One region of the Rhizobium sp. BK181 genome, then DNA from elsewhere that is predicted to be linked to it. Evidence: predicted binding sites of a transcription regulator. Region 1 holds the regulator's gene; each other region holds the start of a gene.

Region 1 (4,700 bases):
GGCCCAATACGAAACGCGGAGCAGGGCGACCGTCATACTGGATACGCCCGTCACCACAACGATCACTGGTCGGGTCGAGCGTCGGGAGGGGGATGGCGCGGGTCGTTGGCGCTATATCGTCTCCATTTCCGGCACCCAGTCGCCTCAGATTAGGCGGCCGCTAGACCGGGTTTCAGTCGTCGCGCGTGGGCAGAAAGAACCGTTCGAAATCGGGGAGTGGTTGACGGGACGGGCACGATTGACCCCGCCTGCGGGACCGGCGCTGCCTGGGCTCAACGACTTCGCCTTCAGCGCCTATTTCGACGAGATTGGCGCGAACGGTTTCTTTTATGGTTCGCCAAGCGTTTCAATGCCGCCAGCGGTCGGCACACCATCGATTTCGGAGCGCGGAGCCAACTGGCTGGATGGTCTTCGAAGCGGAATTGGAGACCGCATCCGTGGAATCCTGCCGGGCGACACCGGCGCCTTTGCGGCGTCGCTTGTCACCGACGAGCGGCGCGCGATCTCGCGGGAAACCACCGACGCGCTGCGACAGGCGGGTCTGGCGCATATCGTGGCAATCTCCGGTCTCAACATGGCGCTCTCCGCGGGTATCTTCTTCGTCGGCCTACGCCAACTGCTGAGCCTGTTTCCATCCGTTACGCAGGCGTACCCGACCAAGAAGATTGCAGCTGCTGGCGCGCTCGTCGCCCTGACAGCCTATTACATGATCTCGGGCTTTGCGGTCTCGGCAGAGCGAGCCTTCATCATGATGGCAATCATGCTGGCCGCTGTATTCTTCGACAGGCCGTCAATCAGTCTACGCAACATTGCCCTATCGGCTTGGGTGATTCTGCTCTTGTCTCCATCCGAGGCGCTAGGCCCGAGCTTCCAGATGTCATTTGCGGCGACTCTTGCGCTGGTTGCCGGTTATGCGATGTGGTCGAAGCGAGCCGCGCGCGAACATCCCTTGCTGCAAGTCAGGGCAGTGAAGCCCGTAGTTTTTGTCGCACGCTTCTTTGCTGGCATCCTCCTTTCCTCAATGATCGGAGGCTTCTCGACCGCGCTCTTTGCAGTCGAACATTTCCATCGGCTCAGCGCTTATGGATTGCCCGCAAATCTCATGGCCATGCCGGTAATCTCCTTCGTGGTGATGCCTATGGGCATGTTCGCGATGCTGCTGACGCCGTTTGGCCTCGATGTCGTTCCCTGGAAAATCGCCGGGTTCGGGCTCGAAATTGTGATCGCCATTGCAAAGATGGTCTCGGGATGGGGCGGCAACGTCGATATCGGTCGATTGCCGGTTTGGTACTTTCCTGTCGCCGTCGCAGGCTTCCTCGTGCTTGCGCTTCTGCGCACCAGACTGCGGTACCTTGGCGCTGTTGCGATCGCGTTGGCAACTCTGTTCGTTGTGCTCGCGCCGTCCAGACCGGCGCCAGATTTCATCATTGCCGAGGATGGCGGTCTCGTCGCGATTGTCGACAATCAGGTTATTGCTTCCAACCGGACGCGCCCACCCGACTTCATTTTCGACCAATGGCGAAGGGCTCTGGTTGCGGAGCAAGCCCGGCCGCCGCTCCTGATAGAGGGTGTCAAACCGGTCCGCCGGCGAGACGGCGACGGCAAGCCTCGGAGGCTCTCGGCCGACGAATTGCATAACGCTCGCAACGCGTTGCGGCAGGTCGTTGCGAGAGGCGTTGAGAACCGTTTCGTCTGCCTGAAAGGCGCTTGGTGCACAGCGGCGCACGACAGCGGCTACGTTCTGACGATCGTCGAAGATCCCGCCTACGTCGGCGCTGCCTGCGACACCGCCGACATCGTCGTTACACCCGCTCGCCTGCGCGCAAGCGAATGCCGGTCAGGTGCATTGTTGTTCACGGGGGAAACCTTGCGCCGCTCGGGTGCGGCAGAGATACGAATAGACGAACAGGGAACGCCTGTCGTGACGACGGCCTACAAGACACTTGACCGGCCCTGGATGCGGCATCGGGCATACAATTGGCGAAGCGGCACCTTCGATGGAGAGCCGCCTGTCTTTAGTGATAGCGGCGAATGAGGCCGACCAGCTTGCCCTGAACCTTGACGCGATCGGGTCCGAAAATACGCGTTTCATAAGCCGGGTTCGCAGCTTCAAGCGCGATCGAAGCGCCCTTGCGGCGGAAGCGCTTGAGGGTTGCTTCCTCGTCATCGACAAGTGCGACAACAATATCGCCGGCGTTGGCGGTGCTGCCGTTGCGGATAATCACCGTATCGCCGTCGAAGATGCCGGCCTCGATCATCGAGTCACCCTTCACCTCGAGCGCATAATGCTCGCCTGGGCCAAGCATGTCGGCCGGAACCGTGATGTCGTGCGTATTGTTCTGGATTGCAGAAATTGGCACGCCTGCAGCGATCCGCCCCATAACAGGTACAGAGGCCGAATTGCCATTGTCCGCATGCGCGGCCGGCTTTGGCGGCGCGACCGGTTGAGGTTTGCCAAGGCTGCCCTCGATCACGCTCGGCGAGAAACCGCGGCGCGGCTGGAGACTGGGATTATATGCCTCTGGCAGCTTGATGACCTCCAGAGCGCGGGCTCGATTCGGCAGTCGGCGAATGAAGCCGCGTTCTTCCAGCGCCGTAATCAGGCGGTGGATGCCCGACTTCGACGCGAGATCGAGAGCGTCCTTCATTTCGTCGAAAGATGGGGGGACACCGGACTCCTTCATTCGTTCGTGAATGAAGAGAAGAAGCTCCTGTTGCTTGCGCGTCAGCATCGAAGTTGAACCCCAGAGTTGTGAAACAAAGCCAGAACAGACACTATATGTTCCATATGTGTTCTGCAAGTACCTAAATTTTCGTAAAACTTGCCTGCAACTTGTTCAGTTTTTGCGTCGCTTTTGAGTGAATGCGGAGAAGGGGGTTGCATTGTTCTCTTGCCCGGCGCACATCTTCGCAAATCCCCGGGGAGTTTGCCATGAGCGAAGCACATCCGCTGGACCACATTGTGCTGCCGGTGTCCAACATCAGGCTTGCGCGCGAGCGCCTCGGAATGCTGGGATTCACCGTCGCGCCAGATGCGCGGCACCCGTTCGGAACAGAGAACGCCTGTATCTTCTTCGCCGACGAAACTTATCTGGAGCCACTGGGCGTCGCCAGCCTTGAACTGCACGAGGCGTCGGCGAGGAAGGGCAACGTCTTCACCGCGCGTGACCGTGCCTTTCGGTTTCGATGCGGCGAGGATGGACTGTCCGCAGTGGTCTTCGCGACGGGGGACGCCGACCGCGACCACGCTAGATTCCTTGGGGAGAAGATCAACGGCGGTGAGATGCTGCAGTTCGAGCGGCCGATGAAGATGCCCGACGGCTCGGAAGCCACTGCTGCATTCAAACTCGCGTTCGCAGTTGACCTGCGCGCACCTGATTTCTTTTTTTTCACCTGCCAGAGGGTCAATCCGCTGCCTGCCGATCGAAGGGCACTGCAAGTGCACCCAAATGGCGTGGGCGGGATCGCGGAGATCGTTCTTGGCGCGCCGGACCCAAAGGCGTTTGGACCATTTGTGCGCGCGGCGGCGCACGGCCTGACGGTGATCAACGAGGCCTTTGGTGTAAGTGTTGCAACGCCCAACGCCAGGATCATCGTTCTGTCCCCCGATGGACTGGATGCCTACTTCGATATTTCTGCTCCCTCAGACGATCGCGGCCTTCGCGGCGTTGCCGTTGTTTTCAAGGTCGGTGATCTCGCCGTGACAGAAGCGCATTTGGCTGCTAACGGGATGACCTACACGCGCAAGAACAATCGAATTCTGGTGAAGGCAGCGCCCGGGCAGGGTGCGCTCTTCGCCTTCGAGGAGAAACGATGAGCCAGACAAATTCCGAAGTCGCGGTCGGCGAAGGCGCCGGCCGCGTCACCTTTTCGAATACCGGCAAGCTGTCGCTGATTGCCGGACCGTGTCAGATGGAGAGCCGCGAACATGCGTTCATGGTCGCCGGTGTATTGAAGGAGCTTTGCGACAAGCTTGGTCTCGGCCTTGTCTACAAGTCCTCCTTTGACAAGGCGAACCGGACATCGCTCTCCGCCCAGCGCGGCATCGGCCTTGATAAGGCGCTGGAGGTTTTTTCCGACCTCAAGAAGGAATACGGTTTTCCTGTCCTGACCGACATCCATACCGAGGAGCAGTGCACCGAGGTGGCGACGGTCGTCGACGTCCTGCAGATCCCGGCCTTTCTCAGTCGCCAGACAGACCTGCTGGTCGCAGCCGCCAAAACCGGTCGCACAATCAACGTCAAGAAGGGCCAGTTCCTTGCCCCTTGGGACATGAAGAATGTCTTGAACAAGCTCAATTCCAGCGGCAACCCGAATATCCTGCTTTGCGAGCGCGGCGCTTCCTTCGGCTACAACACGCTGGTCTCCGATATGCGCTCGCTGCCGATCATGGCGGCGATGGGCGCCCCTGTTGTTTTCGACGCCACCCATTCGGTGCAGCAGCCCGGAGGGCAGGGTGGTTCCAGCGGCGGCCAGCGCGAATTCGTGGAGACGCTGGCGCGCGCGGCCGTTGCCGTCGGTGTCGCCGGTGTGTTCGTCGAAACGCACGAAGATCCTGACAACGCGCCGTCTGACGGTCCGAACATGGTCTATCTCAAGGACATGCCGAGGCTTCTCGAAAAGCTCCTGGCCTTCGACGCGATCGCGAAAACCTGACGTTCAAAAGACTGACATGTTCGTGTAATAGGCCACGCACGAAC
Region 2 (4,700 bases), on a different contig from region 1:
GGCGGCAAAGGTGACCGCCGGTGGGCGGGACACGTTGATGGGGCAGTTTTCTGAAGGCGCTGTTGCCGACGCCTATCTTGAACTCTTCAAGCGCAAGCCTTGACGGTCCCCGGTCATAGGGCCGTGTAGACCGCGCCAAGTCGCCGGGCCTCGCCTTCAATGCTGAAGGCGCTTATCGCGTGGTTCCTCGCGCGGAGTGAAGCCTCTTGGCGACGGGCGTCGTCATCCATGAAATGGGCAGCGGCCAGTACCATCTCATCGAGATCGTCACGCGGGATGATTATCCCGGTTTCCTGGTCACCGGTGAGCAGCAGTTCCGGAAAGGCTCCGACGTCCGTCGCGACAACGGGAACGGCGGTCGCCATCGCTTCGAGCGGCGTCAGGCCGAAGCCTTCCCAGCGTTGCGGTGCGACAAACATATCGAGTGCACGATACCAGTCGTTGATGTTGGTGTGCTCGCCTACGAATAGTAGGCGATCGGAGAGGCCGGCAGAGGCAACCCGCGCCTTCAGTTCGTTTTCAAACTCGACGTGTTGTGCCGTGGCGCGTCCGGCAACGATGGCGACCCAGTCGGGCCGGGACGGTAGCAACCGGATCATGCTGTCGACGAAGAGGTCCGTGCCCTTCTGATGGCGAACGCGACCGAAGCAGCCGGCGATCTTCTTCGTCTCGTCGAGACCAAGCAGTCGTTTGGCCGCTACCCTATCATCTGCCGGCGAAAAACGGGTTGTGTCTATCCCGTGGAGAACGACGGTGCTCGGCACTTCGAGATAATTCGCCGTCTTGCCGCTTGTTGCTATCACCGCGTCCATCTTCGAAATCAGCCATTTCGTCCAGCCGGAGTGGCGGCGCTGGGACGCCGAGGTGAAGACGATCTTCAGCGGCATGCGCAAGACATCGCGCATCAGGATGGCCGGCAGCATTTCGATGTTGCGACGGGCGTGCCATATGCGAAACCGCTTGCCGCGCGGCGCCCGCCATAGCTTCGGCAAGTCACGAAAACGGATGTGCGGCAAGGATGCCGGAAGACCCGGTCCAAGGGCTGCAATCTTCTCGCCGAGTGCGCGCTGGACCGGGATCAACTGAATGATGGTGGACGTGACGCCGGAGAGCCGCTTCTTGAAGTTAGGCGCAATAATCTCGACGTCACTGACCTTGACGATAGCCGGCTGGCCGCGACCGTCCACGGATCAATCAGCCCCAGGAAATGGAAAGGACTTCGTAGGCCTTGGAGCCACCGGGCGCATTGACTTCGATGGAGTCGCCGACTTCCTTGCCAATCAGCGCACGCGCGATTGGGGAGGAGATGGATATACGTCCGGCCTTAACGTCGGCTTCCTGATCGCCGACGATCTGATAGGTCTTTTCTTCTTCGGTATCCTCGTCGACGAGCTTCACCTTCGCGCCGAACTTGATCTTGTCGCCGGACATCTTCGACAGGTCGATGACCTCGGCACGCGCGGTCAGGTCCTCGAGCTCGCTGATACGGCCTTCGTTGTGGCTCTGAGCTTCCTTCGCAGCATGGTATTCGGCGTTTTCCGAGAGGTCACCATGCGCACGGGCTTCGGCGATTGCCTCGATGATCCGGGGACGCTCCTCCTGCTGACGCCAGCGCAGTTCTTCCTGCAGCTTGACGAAACCACCCTGCGTCATCGGTACCTTATCAACCATTTTTTTGTCCTTCACTCCCCGTATCCACATAGCCGCGGACACAAAAGAAAACAGGTCCCGAGGGGGAACCTCGGAACCGTGCAACAATCCTAACTTTTGCGGTTATAGCAGATCGCCACCGCGGATTTCCATAAAATTCGTATCGCTGGCCGGAGGCCGGTCGGAGTGGCTGGAAACCAACCTCGATTGACTTTTTGAGCAAGAACATATAGTGAACATGAAGATGAGGAAGTCTTTAAAACAACGATTGGCAATTCTCTCGGATGCAGCAAAATATGACGCATCCTGCGCTTCCAGCGGAACACAAAAGCGCGATTCGGCGAAAAGTGGCGGCCTTGGCTCCACCGAGGGATCCGGCATCTGCCACGCCTATGCGCCTGATGGACGCTGCATATCGCTATTGAAAGTCCTCCTGACGAACTTCTGCATTTACGATTGTGCGTATTGCATCAATCGGTCCTCCAGCAATGTAGAACGGGCGCGCTTCACACCGGAGGAAGTGGTTTGGCTGACGTTGGAATTCTATCGCCGCAACTATATCGAGGGGTTGTTTCTCTCGTCGGGCATCATCCGCTCCCCGGATCATACGATGGAGCAAATGGTCCGTGTCGTTCGCGAACTACGCGTCTCCCATGACTTCCGCGGTTATATACACCTGAAGTCGATTCCGGAGGCATCGGCCCATCTCATTGAAGAGGCAGGGCTTTACGCGGATCGTCTGTCCTTGAATATCGAGCTTCCGACGGACAGCGGCATTGCGCGCCTTGCGCCGGAAAAAAGGCCCTCACACATCCGCCGTTCGATGGGGGACCTGCGATTGAAGATAGAGGCGGCAGACGAGCCGACGCTCCAATCGAAGACGCGCAAGCGTTTTGTGCCTGCCGGTCAGAGCACGCAAATGATTGTTGGTGCCGATGGGGCAAACGATGCGACGATCCTTGGGACGAGTGCGCAGCTCTATGGCAGCTATGGCCTGAAGCGGGTCTACTATTCCGCCTTCAGCCCCATTCCGGACTCCTCGAAGAACCTGCCTCTGATCAAGCCGCCACTGATGCGTGAACACCGACTTTACCAAGCAGACTGGCTATATCGCTTCTACGGTTTCGAGATCGAGGAGATCACCGCGACGCGGCCTGGCGGAATGCTGGATCTCAATCTCGATCCCAAGCTTGCATGGGCGCTCGGCCATCGCGCCGACTTTCCAGTCGACGTCAACAAGGCGGAGCGAGAACGGCTGCTTCGCGTGCCGGGGCTCGGAACCAAAACGGTGAAGGCGATCCTTTCGGCCCGTCGCTTCCGGAGGCTGCGTTTGGACGACCTCTCCAGACTCGGTGTCTCGATCAAGAAAGTGCAGGCTTTTGTGACGGCAGAGGGCTGGACGCCACGTCAACTGGCGGATCGAGCGGATTTGCGGACGATGTTCGAGCCGCCGCCCGAGCAATTGACGCTGCTCTGATGCGCCGCGTGGTTCTGAAGGGCAGGGGCGACTTCGACGAATGGCGCAATGCCGCCCGCGCGCTGGCCTGTGCCGGCGTTGCCCCGGAGGACATAGAATGGAGTGAAGAAGGCGGTGAGAAGCAGCTCTTCTGGGAGCGCGACGTATTGCCTCCGCAACCCGTGTCCGGCAGTCGGTCGATGACAGTGCCTCCGGCGTTTATTGATCTTGCTTCAGCGGTGATTTGCCATTCCGATCCCGTCCGTTTCTTTCTTCTCTATCGGCTGCTGTGGCGGCTTCAGTCCGACAAGTCGCTGCTATCGGTGGCGTCCGACGAAGACGTTTCGGTTGCGCGGTTGATGGAAAAAAACGTTCGCCGCGATGCCCACAAGATGACGGCTTTCCTTCGCTTCAAGGAAGTGGGATCCGGCATTTCCGTGAATGGCAGGCGGAAGTTTCTCGCCTGGTTCGAGCCGGATCATCACATCGTCACGCGCAAGGCGCCGTTCTTTCAGCGCCGGTTCAACGACATGGACTGGATGATCCTGACGCCAAAGGGTTCGGCGAGCTGGGATGGCATGAGGTTATCACTCAGCGATGAGCCCTGCACCAAACCTGACCTTACCGATCCTGCCGATGAACTTTGGAAGACCTATTTTGCTAATATTTTCAATCCTGCGCGCCTGAAGGTGAAGGCGATGCAGGCGGAGATGCCGAAGAAATACTGGAAGAATATGCCCGAGGCGGAGTTGATTCCCGACCTCATCGCGAATGCCGAGCAGCGGGTGCTGGCGATGGCCAGGCGTGAGGCGACGATGCCTCCTGCCTTCCACGACAAGCTTCAGGCGGCATCCCGCAACCTGCAGACTGCGCCATCTACTGCTGAAGGGACATGGGAGGCGCTTCGCGAACAGGCGGCGGCCTGCAGCCGCTGCCCATTGCATGCCAAGGCGACACAGGCAGTCTTCGGGGAGGGACCGCAGGACGCGGAAATCATGTTTGTTGGCGAGCAGCCTGGGGACCAGGAGGATCTTGCCGGGCGTCCGTTTGTCGGTCCGGCGGGGAGGGTTTTCGACGAGGCCTTGTTGGCAGCGGGCATGAATCGCGCGGAGCTTTATGTCACCAACGCAGTCAAGCACTTCAAATATGAACCGCGCGGCAAGCGGCGCATCCATCAAAAGCCGAACCGGGGAGAGGTAGAGCATTGCCGCTGGTGGCTCGACCGGGAATTGGAGCTGGTCAAGCCGAAGCTGGTGGTCGCAATGGGGGCGACGGCACTCTTTGCGCTCACGGGTTGGCAACAGAAGCTTGAGGATGCGCGGGGCGAGTTCATACCGCTTGAGGGCGGTCGGCAGTTGTTCGTCACCGTCCATCCCTCCTTTCTGCTGCGATTGCCGGATGAAGGCCTGCGGCAACAGGAAGTCGAACGGTTCCGTAGCGATATTGCGCGCATCGGTTCAGAATTGGCGTCTTCGAGTTGAATCTGTAAGTTGATATGATCGCCTAAGGCGATATGGGCTGGTTGGCGCAGGAGGGGAAGATGAGCGACAACTATATCATCAGTGCCAGAAAGCGTGCAGGCGATGCATTGATT
Region 3 (4,700 bases), on a different contig from region 1:
GACTGATCGACCGCCTCGAGAAGGCGGGGCTGGTGCAGCGCCAGACGTTCGACCGGGACGGGCGCGGGCAGTGGGTGGTCGTTACCGAGAAGGGGTGGGCACTGCAGAAGCGCATGTGGACGGTCTATGCCAAGGCTATCGAGGCCAACTTCGGCGCAAAGCTGAGCAAGGCCGATGCCGCGACGCTCGGTTCTCTGCTGGCACGCTTCAGCTGAGATCAGGCAATGAGCGGTGCCGCTGCGGCCTTCAGCGTCTTCAACGCGTCCTTCGGGTCAAGCCGAACCTGTAGGCCGCGTTGTCCGCCATTGATATAAACCTGCGCCTCGGCAAGCGCCGCCTCTTCGATTGCCGTCGGCACAAGCTTCTTCTGTCCGAACGGGCTGATGCCGCCGACGTGGTAGCCAGTCAGGCGCTCGGCATCGGCGGGCTTCATCATGTTGGCGGACTTTCCGCCGAACGCGCTAGCGAGCTTCTTCATGCTGACTTCACGATCCGACGGCACGACGACGCAGACCGCCTTGCCGTCGACCTCCGCCATCAGCGTCTTCAACACGCGATGCGGCTCCTCGCCAAGCGCTTCTGCCGCCTGCAGGCCGACGCGCTCCGCGTTCGGATCATAGTCGTAGGTATGGACCGTGAAGGCAATTCCGGCTTGGCTCAGAACCTGCGTGGCGCGCGTAGTTTTCGACATCGATCAGGCCTTGAAGAAGCTGCCGTAGATCTCGGGCTTGAAGCCGATGAGCAACTTGCCGTCTGCCTCCACAACCGGCCGCTTGATCATCGACGGCTGCTCCAGCATCAGAGCGATTGCCTTGCCCTCGTCGAGATTTTCGCGCTCGGCCTCGGGCAGCTTACGAAAGGTCGTGCCGGCCCGGTTGAGCACGGTTTCCCAACCGGCTTGCTTCGTCCATGCCTGCAGGTGGGCGCGATCGATTCCGACGGCCTTGTAGTCATGGAACTGGTAGCCGACGTCATGCTCTTCCAGCCAGGTTCTGGCCTTCTTCATGGTGTCGCAGTTCTTGATGCCGTAAATGGTGACGGTCACTTAGTCCTCCAGCGTTCCAGGCTTGCGCGTTGCCTTGCTGGCAGTCTTGCAAGCAATCTTCATCAGGTCGGCGCGGCGGCGAACCAACCGCTCGGAGCTGCGGGTCACGATCAGGCCGGCCTGCGGCGCACGAATCTCGAGGCTGCCGTCAGCCATGCCGGGGCGGGTGATGAGCGTAGCAAGCACATCGCCTTCGCCAACCCATTCGCCGATATTGTGGTGGAAGAGAACCGTGCCGGCCTCCGGCGCACGGACGATCTCGATATTATCGAGCGGTACGGCGGGACCATCGAAGGCGGGCAGCGAGACGGCGGCATCGATTGCGCCGCGGCTCGCCAGGAATTTCCACAATCCATCGGCATCCTTCTTCGCCATCTCGGGATAGACATCACGGCGGCCGCGAAGCTCGACGGTGACGGACAGTTTCCGGGGCAGGCGCGATTGTTTCTCCGGCGTCTCGTATTTCCAGGCAAAACCGACGGCCTCCTCGAAGGCGGAGCTCTCGCCATCGGAGAGGAGAACCGCTTCCATATCCATCGCTGAGGCGAGATCGGCTGCCTCCGGCCAGAAGGCCTCGTCGATGTAGGCGTATTGCAGCGACTCATCATCACAATGCAGGTCGATCACCAGATCGCAGCCGAGCGCCATGTGCAGCAGCTGGCGCTTCAGCTTGTCGATGGCGGAACGGTTCTCGAGGCCCTCAAGCAACCCGTCGCGATCCTTCACCGAGATCAGCGGAAACTCGCGATTGAAATTGGTCCGTGATCCAAGATCGAAGCGGCCCTGAAGCTCGCCGAAATGCGACTGGGCCGCGCCGATCGGGTTGGCATGCGGGACGACGATGATGTCGCTCTTGATCTGACCGGCGTTTTCCGACTGGCGCAGTCTTTCACACAGGAAGTGAACCAACGCCGTGCCCGGCAGCTCGTTGGCGTGGAGAGCCGCCTGAATGTAGACCTTCGGTGCCTTGGGATCGCTGCCCTTGAAACGAAGAACCGGCAAACGCCACTCGATACCCGCCGTGTCGCCGGCAATAATGATCTCGGACGTGTTCATGTCGTTCTCCGCTTCATGCCTTGTCGCAGGAGCTTTAAGCGAGTTCGATAGCCGGAGGCAAGGTGTTATCCGCGCGCATGGAGCGGCCAGCGCCCGAGCTCTTCGTAGCCTGCTTCAACCCGGCGATTGTGTAGCAGAACGAATTCGCGCGCAGCCATCACGATTGGCTTCTGCAGGGCGATCCGCGGCACCACGTCCTTGTCGTAGAGGAGCGTGGCATGCGGCTGAAAGTTCGGGTTCAGATTGGCGTCTGCACCCAACCGGTGCATCTCGATCGCGATCTGCACATGCAGTTGTCGCAACAGTTCCCGTCCGCCATTGCCGGCCAGCACGATCGCGTTGTCCTGCGGCAGCAGGAATGTGATGACATGGTCGAAGGCGAGCTCGAACTGACACGCATCGATCGCCGTTCCTGCCTGGCGTGCCGCCGCGATGATTGCCTCGGGAATGCGGGCGCTCCTGCCGACACAATAGAGCGAGACGTGTATGGCCGCCGGCGGACGCGGCGATGCGAGGGGAAGGTAATCCTGCTGCAGCCACTGCTGGATCGCCACGCATTCGTCGAGCGATCGCGAGTCCGGCAAAATCGCAAAGAAAAGGCTTTCCCGGTCGAAGCGCGATGGTTGCTGGCGCGTCTTCGGCGAAGCGAAATCGAAAGATGCCTGCAAGTCCTCTTGCATGATCGGCTCCTGGGCAACGGCCGTTTCTCATTCTTCACCGAAGACAGGGAGCCTAACATTTGATCTTGAAATGACAAGAACAAAAAAAGAACACAAGGGGAAACGATCGACCGGAGCAAGCTCGTGCGACGCAAGAAACGGGTTGAATTCGGGCCGCGACGGCACGATCTTCGGAGTGAGCAGCAGGGAGGCAATAACCCATGCAACAGGCAATGCATCACTATCTGATTTTCGAGACGAGCGGTGGCTTCTGCGGCATCGCCTGGAATGATGTCGGCATTACGCGGTTTCAGCTGCCGACGTCGAGTGCCGAGGCAACCGAGCGATTGCTCCTTCGCCGCATTCCCGGCGCCGAGCCGGCGAAGCCGACGGCCGCCGTTGCCGAAGCTGTTGCCGCAGTGAAGCGCTATTTCAGCGGAGAGCCGACGGACTTCTCAACCGTGAAGGTCGATCTCGCTGGTCAGGATGCCTTTTTCAGGCAGGTTTACGATGCTGCCCGCCAGATCGGCTGGGGTCACACGACCACCTACGGTGCGCTCGCGAAGCAACTCGGCGTAGGGCCGGAGGCCGCCCGCGACGTCGGCCAGGCGATGGCGAAAAATCCGGTCGCCTTGATCATCCCCTGCCATCGCGTGCTAGCGGCCGGAAACAAGATCGGAGGCTTCTCCGCGCCCGGCGGCTCAACGTCCAAGCAGAGGATGTTGGAGCTCGAAGGCGTTAGCCTGGCGCCGCCAAAGCCGGTGCAGCAGTCACTTGATTTCTGATGGATGTCGCCTCGATTGAGGCGACTCTCAAATCATTCCCATTCGATCGTGCCGGGCGGCTTCGACGTCACATCGTAGACGACGCGGTTGATGCCGCGCACTTCGTTGATGATGCGGGTGGCGGCGCGGCCGAGGAATTCCATGTCGTAATGGTAGAAATCCGCCGTCATGCCGTCGACCGAGGTCACGGCGCGCAGTGCGCAGACGAATTCGTAGGTGCGGCCGTCGCCCATGACGCCGACGGTCTGGACGGGAAGCAGCACGGCGAACGCCTGCCAGATCGCGTCGTAGAGACCGGCCTTGCGGATTTCGTCGAGATAGATGGCGTCGGCTTCGCGCAGAATTTCCAGCTTTTCGCGGGTGATGCCGCCGGGGCAGCGGATCGCGAGGCCGGGACCCGGGAAGGGATGGCGGCCGATGAAGCTGTCCGGCAGGCCGAGCTCCTTGCCGAGGACGCGCACTTCGTCCTTGAAGAGCTCGCGCAGCGGCTCGACGAGCTGCATGTTCATGCGCTCCGGCAGGCCGCCGACGTTGTGGTGCGACTTGATCGTCACCGATGGGCCGCCGGTGAAGGAAACGCTTTCAATGACGTCGGGGTAAAGCGTGCCCTGGCCGAGGAAATCGGCGCCGCCGAGCTTCTTGGCTTCCTCCTCGAAGGTTTCGATGAACAGGCGGCCGATGATCTTGCGCTTGGTCTCTGGGTCGGAAACCCCTTCCAGCTCGCCGATGAACTTGTCGGATGCGTCAACGTGGATGAGGTGCAGATTGTAGTGTTCGCGGAACATGGCGACGACGTTGGCCGCCTCGTCCTTGCGCATCAGGCCGTGATCGACGAGCACGCAGGTGAGCTTGTCGCCGATGGCTTCGTGGATCAGCAGCGCTGCAACGGAGCTGTCGACGCCACCCGAAAGGGCGCAGAGGACGCGCTTGTCGCCAACCTGTTCGCGGATCGCCTCGACGGCCTTCTGGCGATAGGCCGACATCGACCAGTCACCCTTGATGCCGGCGATGTTATGAATGAAGTTGGCAATCAGCTTGGCGCCATCGGGCGTGTGTACGACTTCCGGGTGAAACTGCACGCCGTAATATTTGCGCTTCTCGTCGGCAATGAAGGCATAGGGTGCGTTCGGTGAAGTCGCGACGACCTCGAAACCT
Region 4 (4,700 bases), on a different contig from region 1:
GGCCAACTTTTCCCAGCCGCCAAGGCCGCATAGAGCGGAGCCTGCCGTAGATCGGCCGCCAGCGGAAATCGGCATACAGCCACATAGTCGAAGGGCTCCAACGCCGCGCGGCGGACCGCCGCGTCAGACGAGGTGAAGGCCTCGAACATGCGTCTCATACCGGGCGACGCACGGTGGAATGGCACTGCGCCGACAGAAAATCCTGCAGGACGTGCGAATAACACGCGCAACGCGATGCCCTGAGGAAGCGCAATTCGTCCCGCGGCGACCGAATTCAGAACACCGAAATCCTCGCCGTCGCAGTCGCTGGCCGTCATGTAATCGACCGCATCGAATACGTGCATCGGCGGTCGGATGACAAGGCAAAGAACCGCTGGTGCAAGAACGGATGCAAGGGCAAATCCGACAGCCACTCGCACTCCTCGCGTTGGCGATCGGGCATTTAGATAATAGGCAATCGCCGCTGGCAGAAACGGCGGTATGAGCGCAATCGGAAAGCGGATGTTCCGCAAGACGTCAAACGTCAGAAGCAGGGAGGCGAGACCCACGGCGAATGCAACCCCCACGCCGAATTTTTGCTGTCGTATCTGCGCGGCGACGTAAGGTGCAGCCAGAAGGGCACCGCAAGTGGAAAGCGCCAACAGCGCAACGGTGGAGTATTGCGCACTCTCGTAAAGGTAGAGGAAGCTGTTCTCCTGCCAAATGCGAGAGAACCAAAACGCGCGCGATACCGGATCGATCATCTGATAGGGGCCGCCGAGACAGCGTGGAAAATACCACGCAGCCAGGCCAAGGATGAATGCGCTTGACAGGCCCAGCCATAGGATTTTTGCGAAGATCGATGAGCGATCCGGCACCACCCAAACCACGCAGGACAGGGTGGCGGACATTCCGATCAACAAAAACAGATAGGGTGCGGAAAAGGCATCGCATTGCGTCGAAACGATGCCGTCCGGGCCAATGAAGGCAAGCGCGGCAGCAACGGCGACGGCACTCATTGCGGGACCGCTGGCAATAATCATCGCCCGCGCTTCCCTGACGCCGGCAATGTAGCAGAGGACCAGCCCGGCGTAGGCAACAACGACCAGCGGCAGGCATTCCAGTCCGATGACGACGGAGAGCGCCGCAGCGCCCCCCACGAGCGCGCCGCCCAACCGATCCCAGCGAACAAGACCGGACACCATAAGCATCATCGCGACCAGTTGGCCATCGTGGTGGTCAATGCGGCCCGGCGAGAATTCGAACACGGCAACCGCCATGAGAATTGTCATCAGCATCAACATCAGCAACGACGACAAGCGCGACGTCGGCTGATCGGCCATCAACCGTTTCACGGTGGACGCAACCGGCAGGCAGAAAAGGGCGAGCATCAACGGCGGCCAGATGCGGAAAGAGAAGGAGATAGCCTGATCGATGGGCATGAACGGCCGCAGCAACGTCGCTATTGCCGCGTAAGGTAGATCGATCAATCTCGACCAGGGCGAAACGTAAGCTTCGGGCATTGAAATGAACGGCAGCGTAAGATCGAACCACCGACCATCCGGCGACATCAGATACCGGATCTGCAACTCACGCATCTGGTCATCGAGATCACCGAGGAACAGCACCCCGTCGGCGAGATCGAACAGAACAATGGCAAGCCCTGTGATGTAGACTGTGAGAAAGGTGCGCAGAAATGGCCTGCTGTCAGGCAAGACCTTCAGGTCGGCTCGCGATAGAACTGCATCCATTCCGCACTCGCCCCAGCAAACAGCGGCCAGACATTAGTCCAATCCGATTAATATTCGGCTACATGAGCAAAAACACTAAAACCCAGCAGCGTCCACGACGCCCTGATCGCAGCCGAACGAGGTTCGCCCTGCCCCTTGAATGAGCTCGCGCAGGCTCGCTCCGCCATTCGAGGTGGCGTCCTCCGATAGGCCGATCGTGAGCTCGTCAATGACGCGGCCTCCGCCGCCGGCGCGCCGACAACTCATCTTGACCCGATCGCCGGCGCCCGGACCGAAGCTCTTGTCGAACGCAGCCTTGATCGCCGCCGCTGTCAGCGACTTGCCGACGTTGGCCGCGAAGAGATCGCGGACTGTCGAGGCATTCAGCTCATCGATGAGGCGAACCGACGTCGCAAAATAGTCGTCGGCACTCATCTTTGTGCAAGTACCGTGTTTGATCCACTCATGGCGCTCCAACCCGGATTGCGTTCCGGGCATCGCCTTCTCAAGCGCGGCTTTGGTCTCCGCCGAAAGCTCTACCTCAGGCAGTTTCTTCCAGTTGCCTTCCTTGTCCGCGGTCCGCAGCGTGCCAGAGACGTCGCAATAGTCCTTGCGCATCGGCCAAAGCCCGTGCAGCGAGAAATTGGTCGCATCAAACCTGTCCTTGGTCTGACTGCTGCATTCCGGCTTGCGCTGGTTGGTTTCACAGAAGGCCGGTTGCCAGCTGGCTGCCAAAATGAAGCGCGTCCTTCCACCCACATCCTGGGCTCCGGCTACGCCAGCAGCCGTGATCGCAATCAGGAATAAAGCCGTGCGCAGAAATGGATTACTCATCTTCCTCCCTCCCAGGAACAATTCATGAACAAGAAATCATGGTGGGTCTGTTTTCACAACCCTCAATCCCTAGGGTGCTAAAATCCCGTCGCATAAATATTTAGACGTGTTGCATTTCACGATCGATCTGGTCTTCTCCCGTCAACGGGAGGATGTGGATGTTTGCAGATACGCAACGCCTTGAAACGGCGAACGCCTCGCTTGCCTTTCACCATCAAGCAGCGCAGTCCGAGGCACGCGGGATTATCGTTGTTTCCCATGGTTTGGCAGAACACTCCAAGCGCTACGCGCGTTTTGCCGCAGCGATGGCGGCCCGTGGTTATCATGTTTTTGCCTTCGATCACCGCGGACATGGCGAGACGACTGCGGCAGATGCTCCGATCGGACGCTTTGCCCGCCGCGATGGTGTCAGGCAGGTGATCGATGACGTCTCTGCCGTACGCGACCGCGCTGTGGCACAGTATCCCGGCCTGCCAGTCATCGTTTTCGGGCATTCGATGGGAGGTCTCATCGCGCTGAATGCTGCTGTGACCCATCCCGAGAAATATGACGCCGTCGCCGTATGGAACTCCAACTTCAACCCAGGCGTCGCAGGGCGGGCAGCACAAGCGATCCTGCTGGCCGAACGGGCCTTGAAGGGCTCCGATGTGCCAAGCGGCATTTTGCCGAAGCTCACCTTCGGCACGTGGGGAAAGTCCATTGCCAATCGTCGAACGGAGTTCGACTGGTTAAGCCGCGACCCTGTCGAGGTCGACAAGTATATCGCCGACCCGCTGTGCGGCTTCGATGCCTCCGTTTCCCTCTGGCTCGATATCTTCGAACTGACGTTTCGCGCGCCGCAAACGCCGCATCTGGACCGTCTGTCGAAGCAGACACCGATCCATCTTGTTGGTGGCGGGCAGGATCCGGCGACGGATGGCGGAAAAGCGGTGATCTGGCTTTCAAACCATTTGAAAGCGCATGGCTTCTCCCGTATCACGACACAGATATATCAGGACATGCGCCACGAAACGCTGAACGAAATTGGAGCGGACGCGGCCCTCGCTGCATTCGCCGACTGGTGCGACGAAGCGATCGCAAGATCCTGAACTGAAGGATTTCGCGATGAGCCATGGTATTTCTTCCCGTCCCGTTTCTGCTTCAGAGGTTTCGACCGGCATTCTGCTGATGTTCCTGTCGGTGCTCGTGTCTCCGATCATCGACATCTTCTCCAAGCTCGCGATCGCCACGATTCCCGCGGCGGAAATCACGGCCGCGCGGTTTGTGGTGCAAGCGCTATGCATGTTGCCGATCGTTGTCTGGCGCGGAAGCTGGAAGGGCTTCTCGTGGCGTGCCAACATCTTTCATGCCATCCGCGGCGCCATCATAACGATCTCCATGGTGTCCTTTGTCACGACGCTGAAGTACATGCCGGTTGCAGACGCCATCGCGATATTCTTTGTCGAGCCGATCATATTGACGATCCTGAGCAGCATCTTCCTCAAGGAAACGATCGGTTGGCGCCGCTATACGGCTTGCGGCGTCGGCTTCTTCGGCGCCATGCTGATCATTCAGCCAAGCTTCCAGGAGGTCGGCTACGTGGCGCTCCTCCCCGTCGTCAGCGCCTTCTGCATTGCCATCTTCGCCTTGATGACACGCGTCCTTTCGCACCGGGAAGACCCATGGGCGATGCAGTTTCAGATGGGCGTCTGGGGTTTGCTGTTCTGCGCCATTCTGCTCGCACTCGGCAACGGCACGGGTTCCGACGTCTTTGACTCGGTGATGCCGGATGGCCGTGGCTACCTCTACCTGCTCGGCGTCGGCGTCACGGCGGCCATTGCCGGCATCTTCGGTGTCTATGCCTACCGCGCCGCGCCCGCCTCGACGTTGGCGCCCCTTCAGTATTTCGAGATCGTGTCAGCAACCATCTTTGCCTGGCTGGTCTTCGGCGACTTCCCGGATGCGCTCAAGTGGCTCGGCATCTTCATCATCATCGCCTCGGGGCTGTACATTATATGGCGCGAGCGGCGCTTTGCATCGAAGCCCGTATCCGATACACCTCAATCGGCCCTGGCGCCCTGATCTGCTCGTGGGAGGAACATGACGGACAATCAGCCCCAAAAGCCGCCGCTGTCGGGCATCCGCGTCATCGAGCTCGCACGCGTGCTCGCGGGCCCA

Evidence for each region. The regulator LexA, encoded in region 1, represses DNA repair genes until DNA is damaged. The targets are predictions, from matches to a motif close to TGTTCNNNNTGTGTTCNG.
Region 2: FHT77_RS08540 (putative DNA modification/repair radical SAM protein) is a predicted target of LexA. The motif match lies at 1,872-1,889, and genes of this name have one in related genera.
Region 3: FHT77_RS06100 (2'-5' RNA ligase family protein) is a predicted target of LexA. The motif match lies at 2,857-2,874, and genes of this name have one in related genera.
Region 4: FHT77_RS09315 (ribonuclease T2 family protein) is a predicted target of LexA. The motif match lies at 2,557-2,574, and genes of this name have one in related genera.

What each region holds. Positions count from the first base shown of each region.
Region 1 covers NZ_JACHZA010000011.1:50,636-55,335, reverse strand. The annotation lists gene FHT77_RS21705 (ComEC/Rec2 family competence protein) at 1-2,035, shown strand, start outside; gene lexA (transcriptional repressor LexA) at 2,016-2,732, opposite strand; gene FHT77_RS21695 (VOC family protein) at 2,933-3,817, shown strand; gene kdsA (3-deoxy-8-phosphooctulonate synthase) at 3,814-4,656, shown strand.
Region 2 covers NZ_JACHZA010000002.1:219,029-223,728, forward strand. The annotation lists gene FHT77_RS08525 (glycosyltransferase) at 1-103, shown strand, start outside; gene FHT77_RS08530 (glycosyltransferase family 4 protein) at 114-1,163, opposite strand; gene greA (transcription elongation factor GreA) at 1,195-1,671, opposite strand; gene FHT77_RS08540 (putative DNA modification/repair radical SAM protein) at 1,895-3,127, shown strand; gene FHT77_RS08545 (UdgX family uracil-DNA binding protein) at 3,127-4,587, shown strand; gene FHT77_RS08550 (alpha/beta fold hydrolase) at 4,647-4,700, shown strand, end outside.
Region 3 covers NZ_JACHZA010000001.1:1,207,595-1,212,294, reverse strand. The annotation lists gene FHT77_RS06120 (MarR family winged helix-turn-helix transcriptional regulator) at 1-215, shown strand, start outside; gene ybaK (Cys-tRNA(Pro) deacylase) at 218-691, opposite strand; gene FHT77_RS06110 (ArsC family reductase) at 695-1,045, opposite strand; gene FHT77_RS06105 (succinylglutamate desuccinylase/aspartoacylase family protein) at 1,046-2,101, opposite strand; gene FHT77_RS06100 (2'-5' RNA ligase family protein) at 2,167-2,781, opposite strand; gene FHT77_RS06095 (methylated-DNA--[protein]-cysteine S-methyltransferase) at 2,982-3,545, shown strand; gene guaA (glutamine-hydrolyzing GMP synthase) at 3,578-4,700, opposite strand, start outside.
Region 4 covers NZ_JACHZA010000002.1:385,378-390,077, reverse strand. The annotation lists gene FHT77_RS09320 (hypothetical protein) at 1-1,730, opposite strand, end outside; gene FHT77_RS09315 (ribonuclease T2 family protein) at 1,806-2,543, opposite strand; gene FHT77_RS09310 (alpha/beta fold hydrolase) at 2,702-3,631, shown strand; gene FHT77_RS09305 (DMT family transporter) at 3,648-4,604, shown strand; gene FHT77_RS09300 (CaiB/BaiF CoA-transferase family protein) at 4,623-4,700, shown strand, end outside.